One region of the Chryseobacterium sp. IT-36CA2 genome, then DNA from elsewhere that is predicted to be linked to it. Evidence: riboswitches for the same ligand, from Rfam matches in the RefSeq annotation. Region 1 holds a riboswitch; each other region holds the start of a gene.
What was found. A riboswitch is a leader RNA that binds a small molecule or an ion and turns the genes downstream of it on or off. The one in region 1 is predicted to bind cobalamin.
Positions count from the first base shown of each region.

Region 1 (4,578 bases):
TAAAGCTTGAAGTATTGCCCATGTTTCGGCATCCATAATTCCGTCATAATTCTGTGGACGGAAATGGTACTGAAATGCTTCGATTGTTTTCTTGGTAGCATCATCCCATTTTCCGCTCAAGTCTAATGCATATCCGAATTTCTGCAATCCTGTCTGTATAAGGAAGATAAAACTCGCATCATTGTATCTTGCAGTAATGTCAGCTTGTGCCGGTTCAAGATACGTTTGCTTAGCAGTTTCATCATACCACATTCCAACCTGATATTCGTCATAAAGCTTTTTCCATGGGAACATAGGTCCCGGATCCTGCTTTCTTGTAGGAGCAATATCTGAGTGAGCCAAGACATTGGTAGCCTGAATCTGATATCTTGTCACAATATCTTTAACCAAAGCGGCTACTTTTTTCACCTGATCATCACTAAAAGGAGCAAATGTTCTTTTACCCGTGGCATCTGTGGTATAACCCATATTTACAATTTCAATACCGATAGAATTATCATTAAGATTCTTATCATTTCTCCAGGCGCTTACTCCTGCGTGGTAGGCACGTTTATTTTCGTCCACCAATTGATAGATCTCATTATCTCCAGTATTATTTACAAGATAATGGGCACTCACCGCCTGCTGGGTAAGAACAGTAATTGATTTATCGTCCGGAATAGCTGTATAATGTAATATAAGATAACGCTGTCTGAAATTTTGGGCAACAGCAGGGAAATAAGTCTTCACTACTTTATATCCGGCTGGTTTTGCAGATACAATAGAACCATAACTTGCCGTATTATCATTTTTTGTAGGGTCTGCTATATTAGTAGTAAAAAAGTCTACTCCATGATCAGATACTACTTTTGGTTTTGGAGCCACCGGAGTTGTTGGTTGAACGGTCGGTTTAGCCTGTGTTACCGGGGTTTTCGGTTTGTAAATATTTTTTTTTACATTTTGTTGGGAAGTACAGGAAAAAACGAATGTGCTTAATCCGATGATATATAATGTCTTACGCATCAGTTTGGTTTTTGGATGATTTATTACCTCAAAAATACACAAAATTTTCTTGAATTTTATTTGGTAAATAAAGAAATCTATTCTATATTTGCACTCGCAATAACGGAACAACGATCATTAAAAAATAAACAAAAAGGAGGGTTGCCAGAGTGGTTAATGGAGCAGTTTGCTAAACTGTCGACGCGAAAGTGTCGCAAGGGTTCGAATCCCTTACCCTCCGCTCATTTATATACTCGGGGCGTAGCGTAGTCCGGTCATCGCGCCTGGTTTGGGACCAGGAGGTCGCAGGTTCGAATCCTGCCGCCCCGACTGTTTTAGTAGTTTTCTCAAAACTACTCAATGGGTGCGTAGCTCAGCTGGATAGAGCATCTGCCTTCTAAGCAGACGGTCAAAGGTTCGAATCCTTTCGCGCTCACTTAAAGACTTACTATTTTTAGTAAGTCTTTTTTGTTTTTCATGGTTTTCATTGATCAAAAATAAAAATCTTAAACAGAGAAACTATTAATACAAGATTAATTATCTGTAAAGTATTGCCCAAACCATTGATCAAAACTTTCTTTATATTGAGCCTGAGCATTTTTAATCAGTAAGTCAGGTTCTTCAATTTGATTTAAACCATAATCTCCTTTCATCCACGTCAAGTATTTGTTTAAATCTTCACTCTCTTCATAATCGTCTTCCTCTTTATAAAAATAAGCCTCATCGAAATCTACTGAAATTTCAGTGTCAAAAGTGAGTAAATGTAAAAGCTGTACAATATTTTCAGCAACAATATGAACACCTCCTTCATCTCCAAAAACTACAACAGGCATTTTATGTAAAGGCTGATCCGTTCCATTATTCCAGATGGCATAGAATGAACCGGAACCATTGGCCTGAGCAAAAGGCAGCATGCTATTCAAAAAATTTTCGTCATCACTCCAGCTTTTCAATCCAGACTTACTATCGATTAAAACACCAAAACCTTGTGAATAGTTTTCAAACGAGGAAACAGTATTCTGGAAATAGATCAGTTTTTCCAGCTCTACCGGAATGTCACTCAAACCCAAGTTTTGTTTAAATTCTACAATGTCTACCATGATCAATTATATATGATTAATAAAATTTATAAAATGAAAGAAGAACAGTAAATTTATTAACTATCTTTAATTTTCCGGTTATCTTTTATATTAATTTAACAACACAATTCATCCCTTTCTCTTCTAAAATACACATCACAACTTACGCATTTTCAATAGATTACATTAAAAAAAACTATTGATTACATAAAATATCTTTTCCGTTATTATAAAATACTTATATTTACCACCAAGGAGTTCTTAAAACCTTCTTTATCAACCGAAACTGGTTACACTTAGCTGTGTATTAAAAGGGAATCGTGTGCAAATCACGAACTGTCGCGCAACTGTAAGTAACAAACAAAAAGTTTTTATCCATTGATATCCACTGTATATCTTTCATACGGGAAGGATGATAAAAACCGTTACAAGTCAGGAGACCTGCCTATTTCGTATTGACGATGCTTTCGCGATTTGAAGCTTACAGTCAGGTATGATGCGATATGGATATAGTGCGATAACTTTTTTATCAAACTGTGTTATTTTTTTGAGATGAATATGAGTGTACATTAGGTGCTTCTCATGATTTTTTAGCTCATTCGTATCCCCCTTTCCGTAATTTTTCTTTTTTCATAAAGCACCGCGAAGTTTACAGAGAACTTTTTATTGAATTTAATCAATGTAAAAAGTGATGGTGTACCAAAGCAATCTTAATTATTCGTGGAGTCACAACAGGTTTATTTTACAGACCCGGACAATCAGAATTTTTCAAAATTCTCAACATCTGCACGACTGTATGCTTTCTCAATTCATTTACCTCCTTTTCTTTTTTACTCAAAAGCTAAGTCTTAACAGATTTTCTGTTTCTTCACTAACAAACAAATTTCAACTCAACAATACATATTAAAATGATCAAAAATGAAAACTGGAAGTCCCCCGGCTTAAAATTCCGGGAGGCCATGGAAAAAGAAAATCCCCTCCAGATTGTAGGAGCCATCAATGCAAACCATGCATTATTGGCGCAGCAGGCTGGTTTTAATGCTATTTATCTTTCAGGAGGAGGTGTTGCTGCAGGGTCTTTAGGAATTCCTGATTTAGGAATCACTACTCTGGATGATGTACTCATCGATGTTCAGCGTATTACTAATATTTGTGATCTACCCCTTTTGGTAGATATTGATACAGGATTTGGGCCTTCTGCCTTTAATGTTGCCCGAACTATAAAATCATTAATTAAAGCAGGAGCAGCAGCCATTCACATTGAAGATCAGGTGGGTGCAAAACGCTGCGGACACCGTCCCGGCAAAGAAATCGTAAGCAAAGAAGAGATGGTAGACCGACTTAAAGCCGCTGCAGATGCCCGCACCGATGAAAATTTTGTGATTGGAGCAAGAACAGATGCTTTTGCGAATGAAGGTCTGGAAAAAACATTAGAAAGAGCCATTGCTTATAAAGAAGCTGGTGCAGATTTCATTTTTGCCGAAGCCGTGCCTGATTTAAGCTTTTATCAAAAATTTGTTGATGCTACTGGGATCCCTGTACTGGCTAATATCACAGAATTTGGGATGATCAAAATGTACACTGTAGAAGAATTAAAAAATGCTGGCGTAGGGCTCGTCCTCTACCCTCTTTCTGCCTTCAGAGCAGCCAATAAAGCAGCACAGAATGTATACCAGCATATCCGTAAAGACGGGACGCAAGCTAATGTGCTGGATACAATGCAGACAAGAGAAGAACTCTATCAAAGTATTGGATACCACGATTATGAACAAAAATTAGATAACCTTTTTAAACAAAATACTCATGTCAACGAATAGCGAACCAACATTTAAACCTAAAAAAAGTGTAGCTCTTTCCGGAGTAACAGCAGGTAATACCGCTCTTTGCAGTGTAGGAAAAAGTGGAAATGATCTTCATTACAGAGGTTATGATATTTTGGATCTTGCAGAGAGAGCACAATTCGAAGAAGTAGCTTACCTGCTTATCTATGGTCAGCTGCCTACTGAAGCTCAATTAAAAAATTATAAAGCAAAATTAAAATCCCTGAGAGGACTTCCCCACTCTGTAAGAAATATTTTAAAAAGTATTCCGGCAGCGGCGCATCCAATGGATGTTATGCGTTCTATGGTTTCAGCAATTGGAAGTATCCAGCCTGAAAAAGACGATCACAATGTGGCTGGGGCAAGAGATATTGCAGACAAATTACTGGCATCATTCAGTTCCGGGCTTTTATACTGGTATCACTATACGCATAATGGCAAAGAAATCAACGTAGAAACGGATGATGATACTATCGGCGGGCATTTCCTTCGTCTTTTACATGGTAAAAAAGCACCCGATTCATGGGTAAAAGCAATGGAAATATCCCTTAATCTGTATGCTGAACATGAGTTTAATGCTTCTACGTTCACCGCGCGTGTTATTGCCGGAACCTCATCAGACTTTTATTCCTGCATCACAGGAGCTATCGGTGCTTTGAGAGGTCCAAAACATGGAGGAGCCAATGAAGTGGCTTTTG
Region 1 is NZ_CATKPG010000023.1:429,385-433,962, forward strand. Features, by position in the region: gene ACM6F9_RS18885 (N-acetylmuramoyl-L-alanine amidase) at 1-1,002, opposite strand, end outside; tRNA gene ACM6F9_RS18890 (tRNA-Ser) at 1,138-1,222, shown strand; tRNA gene ACM6F9_RS18895 (tRNA-Pro) at 1,237-1,311, shown strand; tRNA gene ACM6F9_RS18900 (tRNA-Arg) at 1,344-1,417, shown strand; gene ACM6F9_RS18905 (hypothetical protein) at 1,515-2,081, opposite strand; cobalamin riboswitch at 2,331-2,524, shown strand; gene prpB (methylisocitrate lyase) at 2,969-3,877, shown strand; gene prpC (2-methylcitrate synthase) at 3,864-4,578, shown strand, end outside.

Region 2 (4,578 bases), on a different contig from region 1:
TATGGCTGGATTGTGTAGACAATTATACCCACTCTGAAACCTGGTTACAGCTTACAGTTCCTGATGTAGAAGCGGCTACGCAATATCTACAGTCGAATGGAGTAGAAACCTGTGATGAAATTGAGGAACTTCCTGAAAATATGCATTGGATTATTGATCCAGCGGGTACAGTGTTCAATTTGCAGCAAAAGGAATAAAATTGTGTATTCAGCCGGCTAGGCTATTTCGTAGAATTGTATTGGGTGAATTAGGTAATTTTAATACCTTTAGCCATCAAATCATTAAAATTTTAAATATCCTCATGCAGATGAAACCTTTCACTTTTATTGTAACAGTTTTTTTGCTTGTGTTAAGTGTAACAGCATTCTCACAGAAAACAGCAGCTTTAAATTCTTTACTAGACAAAAATTCAGAATTTGTCTTCCCGCAGACTACTGATAAAATATCAAAAGCATTGAACATAAAAACCGTTTTTTATGAAGATGCCAATGAGGAAAAGTATGCAAAATGGCCCATGAAGACCGGTTTAGAACTATATTGCAGTCTGGAAAAAGATAATACTGTTAATGAGATGTTTTTCACTACTTCAGATAATAAATCTTTAGTGGTAGAAGGACTTCCTTTTGGTCTTATTCTGAATAAAAGTACATTGCAGGATAGTAAAAACAGATTCAGTAAATACCATGCAAAAACACAGAAGCTGGGAGCAGACAGTGAATTTCCAGGAGGTTCAAAACTGGTTTTTAAGAAAGGAAAACATTATGCAACGTTACTTTTTGACAACAAAAACCTGTTGAAATCATTGGGTTTAACAACAGTACTTATTGATCCGGCAGCCAATTAATCGCTGGAAAATTTCAAAATAATAAAAAATCCGTCAAATAATGACGGATTTTTTTATGTATAGAGTGGTTGGATTATAAGAGAAATCTATATCGTTAATCCATGATTGTTTTTCACTTCAGCCATGACAAAAGTACTATGAGTACTTCCGATGGAATCTACGGATCCCAGTTTATTAAATACAAAATCCTGGTAATGTTTCATATCTCTTACCTGAACTTTCAGCAGGAAGTCAAAATCTCCGGAAATATTATAGCACTCAGCCACTTCTTCAATTTCTAAAATTTCTTTTACAAAATCATAACCCACAGATCTGTCGTGAATTTTCAATTTGATCTGACAGAAAACAGTAAATCCCCGGTTCAGTTTTTCAGCATCAAGAACTGCAGCATATCTTTTAACAAAACCATCTTGTTCCAGCCTTTTCACCCTTTCAAAAACAGGTGAAGTAGAGAGGTTCACTTCCTTTGCCAGTTCTTTAACGGTCAATTTGGCATTTTTCTGGAGCAGCCTGAGCAGCTGTAAATCCTTATTATCGAGTTGTTCCACAGAATATTATTCTTTTAAATGATTAAAACAGTCAAATGTAAAGAATTATATGCTTTTATTTGAATTTTTAAAAGTTTAATTTGCTTAATTATTTCTTATTGATTGTGCTTTTATTCTGTATTGCTAATTTTACACAAAATTAAAAACTTTTACTGATGACAGTTGTTAAAGGTAAAAGTACAGTTCTTTATAGATACTTCATCAAACAGGAAAGGTTTTACTTAAGGTAGATTAATAGGGAATCGTGTGAGAATCACGAGCTGTCGCGCAACTGTAAGTAACACACCAAAAGTTTCTGTCCTTGTATATCCACTGCCAAAAGCGGGAAGGATGACGGAAACTGTTACAAGTCAGGAGACCTGCCTTTACTGAATTGACAATGCTTTCGCGGTCTGAAGCTTTTGGGTCATACAGATGATATATCAGATATGTATTTTCTATCGAGTGGAAATACATTGCCTGCTATGTCACTACTTTCCTGAAATTTCTTCCGCAAAAACATGAAGAAGCATTTTAAAGGACTTTTCCAATAAGTTTAATTAAAAAGTTTTAAAAAATGCAAACTCACATTCTGGGCTATCCGCGTATTGGTAGCAAAAGAGAACTCAAAAAAGCCTGCGAGCAGTATTGGTCAGGTAAAATCCTTCTGGAAGAACTTCTGAATACCGGAAGAAATATCTGTAACCAAAACTGGAATATTCAGAAAGAAGCCGGAATAGACCTTATTCCGTGTAATGATTTTTCATATTATGATCAGGTATTAGATATGAGCCTTGTGGTTGGAGCAATCCCTACACGCTATCATGAAGTTGTGCTTAAGAAGAACAATTCTGAACTGGATCTTTATTTTGCCATGGCAAGAGGATATCAGAAAGATGGATTGGATATCACAGCAATGGAAATGACCAAATGGTTTGATACCAATTATCATTACATCGTTCCGGAATTTTATAAAAACCAGCAGTTTAAATTAAGCTCAGACAAAATTTTCAATGAATTTGCTGGGGCAAAACAAGCTGGAATCAATGCAAAACCTGTCATTATCGGATTGGTTTCTTATCTTCTTTTAGGAAAGGAAAAAGAAGAAGGATTTGATAAGTTAGATCTTGCCGGAAATCTTCTTCCAGTATACACAGAAATTTTAACCAAGCTTCAGGATCAGGGTGCTGAATGGATTCAGTTTGATGAACCTTTTCTGGCATTGGATTTAACTGAAAAAGCAAAAGAAATTTATCTTTCTGTATATACTGAAATAAGAAAACGTTTCCCGAAACTGAAATTTATTGTTGCCACTTATTTTGACGGATTAAAGGATAATGCATCGCTTGCTGTTTCACTTCCGGTGAACACACTACATATTGATCTGGTAAGAAATCCTGAACAGCTGGATGATATACTGAATGTTATTCCGGAAAGCTTAAGTCTTTCATTAGGGGTAATTGACGGCAGAAATATCTGGAAAAATAATTATGAAAAATCGCTGTCTTTCATCAGAAAAGCAGTTGAGAAATTAGGATCTGAAAGAATTTTCATCGCACCATCATGTTCATTGCTTCATTCACCGTGTGATCTGGATTTTGAAACCAGTCTTAATCCTGAAATCAAAAACTGGCTGGCTTTTGCCAAACAAAAAGTGGCGGAAGTGGTTACCCTTAAGGAACTGGCAGCAGGAACAGAAAATGAACAGATTCTTGAAGCATTCGAAGAAAATAAAAAATCAATTGAAAGCAGAAGAACCTCTTCTCTTATTCATAATGATCAGGTGAAGCAAAGAGCCAATGCTGTTACCGAAAAAGATGCTCAGAGAATAAATACCTTCAAAATTCGTAAAGAAGAACAGCAGGAAGTATTGCAGCTTCCTTTATTCCCAACCACAACCATTGGATCATTCCCGCAGACAACAGAGGTAAGAAGCTGGAGAGCACAATTCAAAAAAGGAGAGCTTACCGCAGAACAATATGATACTTTACTGAAAGAGGAAACTCAGAGAACAATCCGTTGGCAGGAAGACATCGGAATTGATGTATTGGTTCACGGGGAATTTGAGCGTAATGACATGGTAGAATACTTCGGAGAACAGCTGGAAGGATTTGTTTTCACTAAAAACGGATGGGTACAAAGCTATGGAAGCCGTTGTGTAAAACCTCCTGTGATCTTTGGTGATGTTTCCCGCCCGACTCCTATGACGGTTTATTGGTCTCAATATGCACAATCCCAGACTGAAAAATGGGTAAAAGGAATGCTGACAGGTCCGGTTACGATTTTACAATGGTCTTTTGTACGTGATGATCAGCCTCGTTCCGAAACGTGTAAGCAGATTGCTTTGGCGATCCGTGATGAAGTCGTGGATCTGGAAAAAGCTGGGATCAGGATTATTCAGATTGACGAACCTGCTATCAGAGAGGGACTTCCTTTAAGAAAAACAGACTGGCAGAATTATCTGAAATGGGCCGTGGAAGCCTTTAGAATTTCAGCAAGTGGAGTAGAGGATGCTACCCAAATCCATACCCATATGTGTTACTCGGAATTCAATGATATTATTGAAAATATCGCCGATATGGATGCAGACGTGATTACCATAGAATGCTCACGCTCTCAGATGGAATTACTGAATGCTTTTGCAGATTTCAAATATCCAAATGAAATTGGTCCTGGAGTATACGATATTCATTCACCAAGAGTTCCGTCAAAAGAAGAAATGATCGAGTTGTTGAGAAAGGCTCAGAATGTAATTCCTGCGAACCAGCTTTGGGTAAATCCGGACTGCGGACTGAAAACCAGACATTGGGACGAAACAGAAAAAGCTTTAATAGCAATGGTAGCTGCTGCTAAAGAAGCCTCTGTAGAATACGCACTTTAGAAAACTTTAGAAATAATTAGATACAATCACTCGGATCGTGCCATGATTTTCATGGCACGATTTATTGTAATAATCCCTGAAAACATTGATGAAATAAAGCTTTCACCATTCATTTATATAGTATATTTTTGACAGAAGACTCATTCTGACAGAAAGAAAGTCTTTATAATACTTTGAAAACTGATAACCAACGAACTATATATTTAACCAATGAAAGAATCATTTTCTGAAATGAGAGCAGAAACCTATAGCCCGGAATACATATCCAGATTACGATGGAGTATTGTTATTCTTTTTGGAACGATTGCGGTTGTTTTACTGGGATT
Region 2 is NZ_CATKPG010000022.1:399,523-404,100, forward strand. Features, by position in the region: gene ACM6F9_RS16570 (VOC family protein) at 1-197, shown strand, start outside; gene ACM6F9_RS16575 (hypothetical protein) at 308-844, shown strand; gene ACM6F9_RS16580 (Lrp/AsnC family transcriptional regulator) at 931-1,392, opposite strand; cobalamin riboswitch at 1,588-1,774, shown strand; gene metE (5-methyltetrahydropteroyltriglutamate--homocysteine S-methyltransferase) at 1,949-4,252, shown strand; gene ACM6F9_RS16590 (hypothetical protein) at 4,463-4,578, shown strand, end outside.
Region 2: another riboswitch for cobalamin. It lies ahead of metE (5-methyltetrahydropteroyltriglutamate--homocysteine S-methyltransferase); the one in region 1 lies ahead of prpB (methylisocitrate lyase).

Region 3 (4,578 bases), on a different contig from region 1:
GGTCCGAATGCCGGTGGAAAATCAATTACCCTGAAAACTGTAGGATTATTACAACTGATGATTCAGAGTGGTATCCTTGTTCCGGTTCACCCTAAGTCTGAAATGTTTTTCTTTGAAAAGATTATGACTGATATTGGTGATAACCAGTCCATTGAAAACCATTTATCAACATATTCATCAAGATTAAAGAAAATGTCCGGAATCATCCGTGAGGCTGATGCTAATACACTTTTATTGATTGATGAATTTGGTACAGGTTCTGATCCTGAGCTTGGAGGTGCCCTGGCAGAAAGTTTCATGGAGTTTTTCTATGACAAAAAGAGTTTTGCCATTATTACAACGCACTATACCAACATTAAACTGGTGATAGAACAGCTTCCCAATGCCCAGAATGCAGCAATGCTCTTCAATGAGGAAACATTGGAACCGATGTATAAACTGGAAGTAGGACAGGCAGGAAGTTCATTTACTTTTGAAGTTGCGGAAAAGAATAAAATTCCAAGATTCATTATCCATTCTGCCAAGAAAAAGGTGGAACACGATATTGTTAATCTTGATAAAACAATTGTAAAACTGCAGCAGGAGAAATATGAAGTTGAAAAATTAAAATCTGACCTTGCCGAAAGAAAAGAGTCTGTAGAAGATAAACGTGATAACCTTCAGAAACTAAATGATCAGCTTCAGCAGAAACTATTCAATTTTCAGAAACTGTATGAAGAGGAACACCGTAAACTTCAGTTTGGAAATAAGATTGAGGCATTCATCGACAGCTATACCAAAGGAAAATCCAGAAAGGATGTTGTAAAAGATTTTGTAAAGCTTCTTGAGCAGGAGAAATTCAGAAAATTAGGCAGTGATAAAGATGAAACGAAACGCCTGCAGGTTGTGAAGAGAAAAATCACTCAGCAGCTGAAAAAGGAAGAAGTGATTGAAAAAATTGCTGAAACTAATGAAAGACTGGAAGAAAAACGTAAAACCGACCGTGCTGTCTGGATGAAAGTTGGACAGCGTGTTCGTATTACCGGCAGTACCAGTGTAGGAACCATCGAAAAGATCTCCCGGAATAAGGTAATTGTCAATTACGGAACCTTCAAGACTACGATTGACGCAGAAGAATTGGAAAGAATATAAAAAAGTTGTAGTATAATATATAAATTCCCCTAAAAACGATTAACTATTTTTAGGGGAATTATTAAATTTTGAGGACACTTTTCTTTAACAGAAATATTAATTTATTTTTTCTAATGATAATCTGGCCAACCTAAAAGTTTGAGCTGATGATCCACTGTAATTATAAAGTAAACCTTTCAGTTTGATTACATCTCCAACCTTTAAGGTAAGAATTTTAGAAGAGGTTAATGTAAATTCATGATTATTTAAGCTTCCGCTTGCCAATGCCCCAATTGAAGTAAACGATGCAGGACCCTGAAGATCATCCCCTACATATACATATGTCCCAAAAAAATAGGATGACGGTATAGTTCCATCAACTTTAAGAGCAGATGTATAAGTAAGCAAATAGTCACCGCCCATCCCAGCCGGAACAACTAATGTATTACCTGATCTCCAGTTCACTAAAGTCCCCGTACCAAGGCTCATATCCAAATCTTTAAGAATATTATTTGCAGATACAGTAACCTCCTTTCCACTTAAAAGGGCACTATACCCAACAACAGTGCTCCCATTATTACCATTAGACCATACAGGAGGTTTTCCCGGGCCGCTGGAAGTAAGTATCTGGCCTTCTGTCCCAGCGCTTCCGGCTGTAGCTGCATCTCCACCTACATTTAATTCATTAACAACCTGCAATGCTCCATTGACATGGAATGTTTTTTGCGGCGTTGGAGTTTTGATCCCTACTTGGGATAATAAAATTCCAGGGATTAGTAAAATACCTGAGAAAAGTAATTTAATTATTTTCATCCGAATTGTATTGTGTTAATTATATTGTGCAAAATTAAGCTTAAAAAGAAAAAAGAAAGAAAAATAAGGATAGAACAAAATCTATATCTTAAATAAATCGTCAATTGATTGAAACAATACTAAAAATGAATTAACATTAGAATCTAGCATTCCATAATTATATGGTATTAATAAAAAACTAATACGACATGATCATCCTTTGTTAATTAAGTTTATTTTATAAACTATAAATAATCCAAAAAGATCTGCAATGTTTAATGCACAACGCATTTAATTTATATATTTGGGGATCAAAAAATTTTCATGATGACTTTCATAAACAAAGCATTCTATTTATCCGCTTTCAGTATTTTATCCATAGTCTTTGTAAAAGGCCAGAATAAAGTTCCTTTCGGAGTTGTAAAAGCGGAAGAGGGATATGCCAATGTACGTGTTCATAAGGACAACTACAGAAAAATTGTAGACAAGATCCGTATGCGTAAAGGTGATGTATTTGTTTATGTAAAACCTGCTCCCGGAGAAACAGAATGGATCTGGATCAAATATCCGGAAAAACAGGATGATGACAAACCTTTTGTACGTTATGAAACTCTTGATAAAGAAGGAATGGTCAATAAAGAACGTATTGCCTATATTGATCAGCTTCCGGCTTATACTCCTTCCAAGTCTAAAAACGGAAAATCACTTATTTTCACAGATAATTCTGATCCTAAAGTTCCTACTGCTCAAAGAAGCAAAGTAGTCATTGATATTTACCCTTCCAATGCAGGATACCGTAAAAAAGAAAAAGATGCAGAAGGAAAACTTCTTACCATTGATAAAGTAAAACCATGGGGAATTGGAAATGACCTTCCCGAAGGTATGACCGAGATCAAATCCATCAGAGTGCAGCAACCCGGAAGAGGATCTGTCTTTGTAAGAGAAGCCATCAAAAATATGTTCCAGCCTACAATGGATTTTGAGAACATTGGAGTAACCTCTCTGGATAATGACAATATTTTCCTTTACATGATCAATGGTTCAGGAGAAAATAGGTATACTACCCTTTGGACCATCAAGAAAGGAAGAGTAATCAGCCAGATTATTTACCATAATCCGGAATAAATTCATTATTTTTGCCCCCGAAAAGTTTTAACGCTTATTCATCATAGAAATTGGTTCTGCATCATTGCAGATTAAAAGGGAACCGTGTGAAAATCACGGACTGTCGCGCAACTGTAAGTAACTGTAATCTTTATCAAAGATCCACTGTGCGAGGCATGGGAAGGAGATTAAAGATGTTACAAGTCAGGAGACCTGCCTTTTTCTTAAACAAGTAACTTTCGCGATTTGAAGTTGTATTGATCTGATGGATTGTTTCAGGAATTCTCTTGGTTCCTGTCATTGTTCTGTTGTTTTAATATCGTTCTCATTTCGCTTTAATTAATAATGATATATGACTACAGAAGAAAGAATTAAAGCATCCGAAACCAGTATCTTTAAAGCGGTTTTCCCTAACACAACCAATCATTACGATACCCTTTTTGGTGGTACGGCTATGCAGCTGATGGACGAAGTAGCTTTTATTACTGCTACCCGATTCGCAAGAAAAAGAGTGGTAACAGTAAGCAGTGATAAGATCGATTTCAAAAAACCTATTCCTGCCGGAACTATTGTTGAGCTCATCGGGAAAGTTTCCTACGTAGGAAAAACCAGTATGAAAGTAAATGTAGAGATCTACACTGAGCAAATGTATTCCTACGAAAGAGAAAAAGCCATTGTAGGTGATTTTACTTTTGTAGCGATTGACGAATTCAAGAAACCAATCCAGATACTATAAATAATAAAGATTCGGGCGGCCAAAGGCCGCCCGAATCTTATTGTATGTTCATTAAAGTGATTTGATCACTTTTTCTGTTTCCAGACTTCTGTTCAGCAATACATCAAAAGCCTCTCCCATTTCATCCGATGCTCTGCTTATCGCATTTTCAAGCATATTCCGGATTTGCTTTTCTGTCACTCCTGCTTCCGTCCAGCTTTTTCCTGAAGTATGGGAATTTAAGATAAATGGCATTATTCTGTCAATTCCACACGCAAAAACAGCATCCGGTGTTTTCTCATCTTCAAACTCAAGCCATAGATTAAAAAATTCTGTACGCAAAGGTTCATCCAGTATTCCAAAGATCTTTTGAGCAGACGCCTTTTCTCTTTCAAACTTTCCTACCATTGCTTTTTCGTCAAAAATGAAAGTATCTCCGGCTTCGATCTCCACCAGATCATGAATGGAAAGCATTCTTATCACTCTTAACAAATTAATATCTTCACGATTTTTAGCATACGGATAAAGAATCTGAGCCAAAATAATAATCTGCCAGGAATGTTCCGCTGTGTTCTCTCTTCGGGAGTCATCTGCATTATAATTTCTTCTCTGGACATTTTTAAGCGCATCTACTGCCAGGATAAAATCGATCTCTTTCTGAATTTTCATCTTACTTCTTATTTCTGTTATATTGATCTGAAGGATATACTTTTGTTTTGGTAATCCATTTATTATTGATTTTTTCTTTGGTGGTTACTTTTACGAGGTCTTCAACAGTCATATCTTCTTCTTTTTCAAAGACTTTATCAAGTCCTTTATTCGGAATCACGGCATATTCTGTTGTAAAAAGATCACAG
Region 3 is NZ_CATKPG010000011.1:1,033,100-1,037,677, reverse strand. Features, by position in the region: gene ACM6F9_RS05495 (endonuclease MutS2) at 1-1,131, shown strand, start outside; gene ACM6F9_RS05490 (hypothetical protein) at 1,228-1,923, opposite strand; gene ACM6F9_RS05485 (hypothetical protein) at 2,227-3,027, shown strand; cobalamin riboswitch at 3,062-3,242, shown strand; gene ACM6F9_RS05480 (acyl-CoA thioesterase) at 3,359-3,742, shown strand; gene ACM6F9_RS05475 (HD domain-containing protein) at 3,794-4,390, opposite strand; gene ACM6F9_RS05470 (XAC2610-related protein) at 4,392-4,578, opposite strand, start outside.
Region 3: another riboswitch for cobalamin. It lies ahead of ACM6F9_RS05480 (acyl-CoA thioesterase); the one in region 1 lies ahead of prpB (methylisocitrate lyase).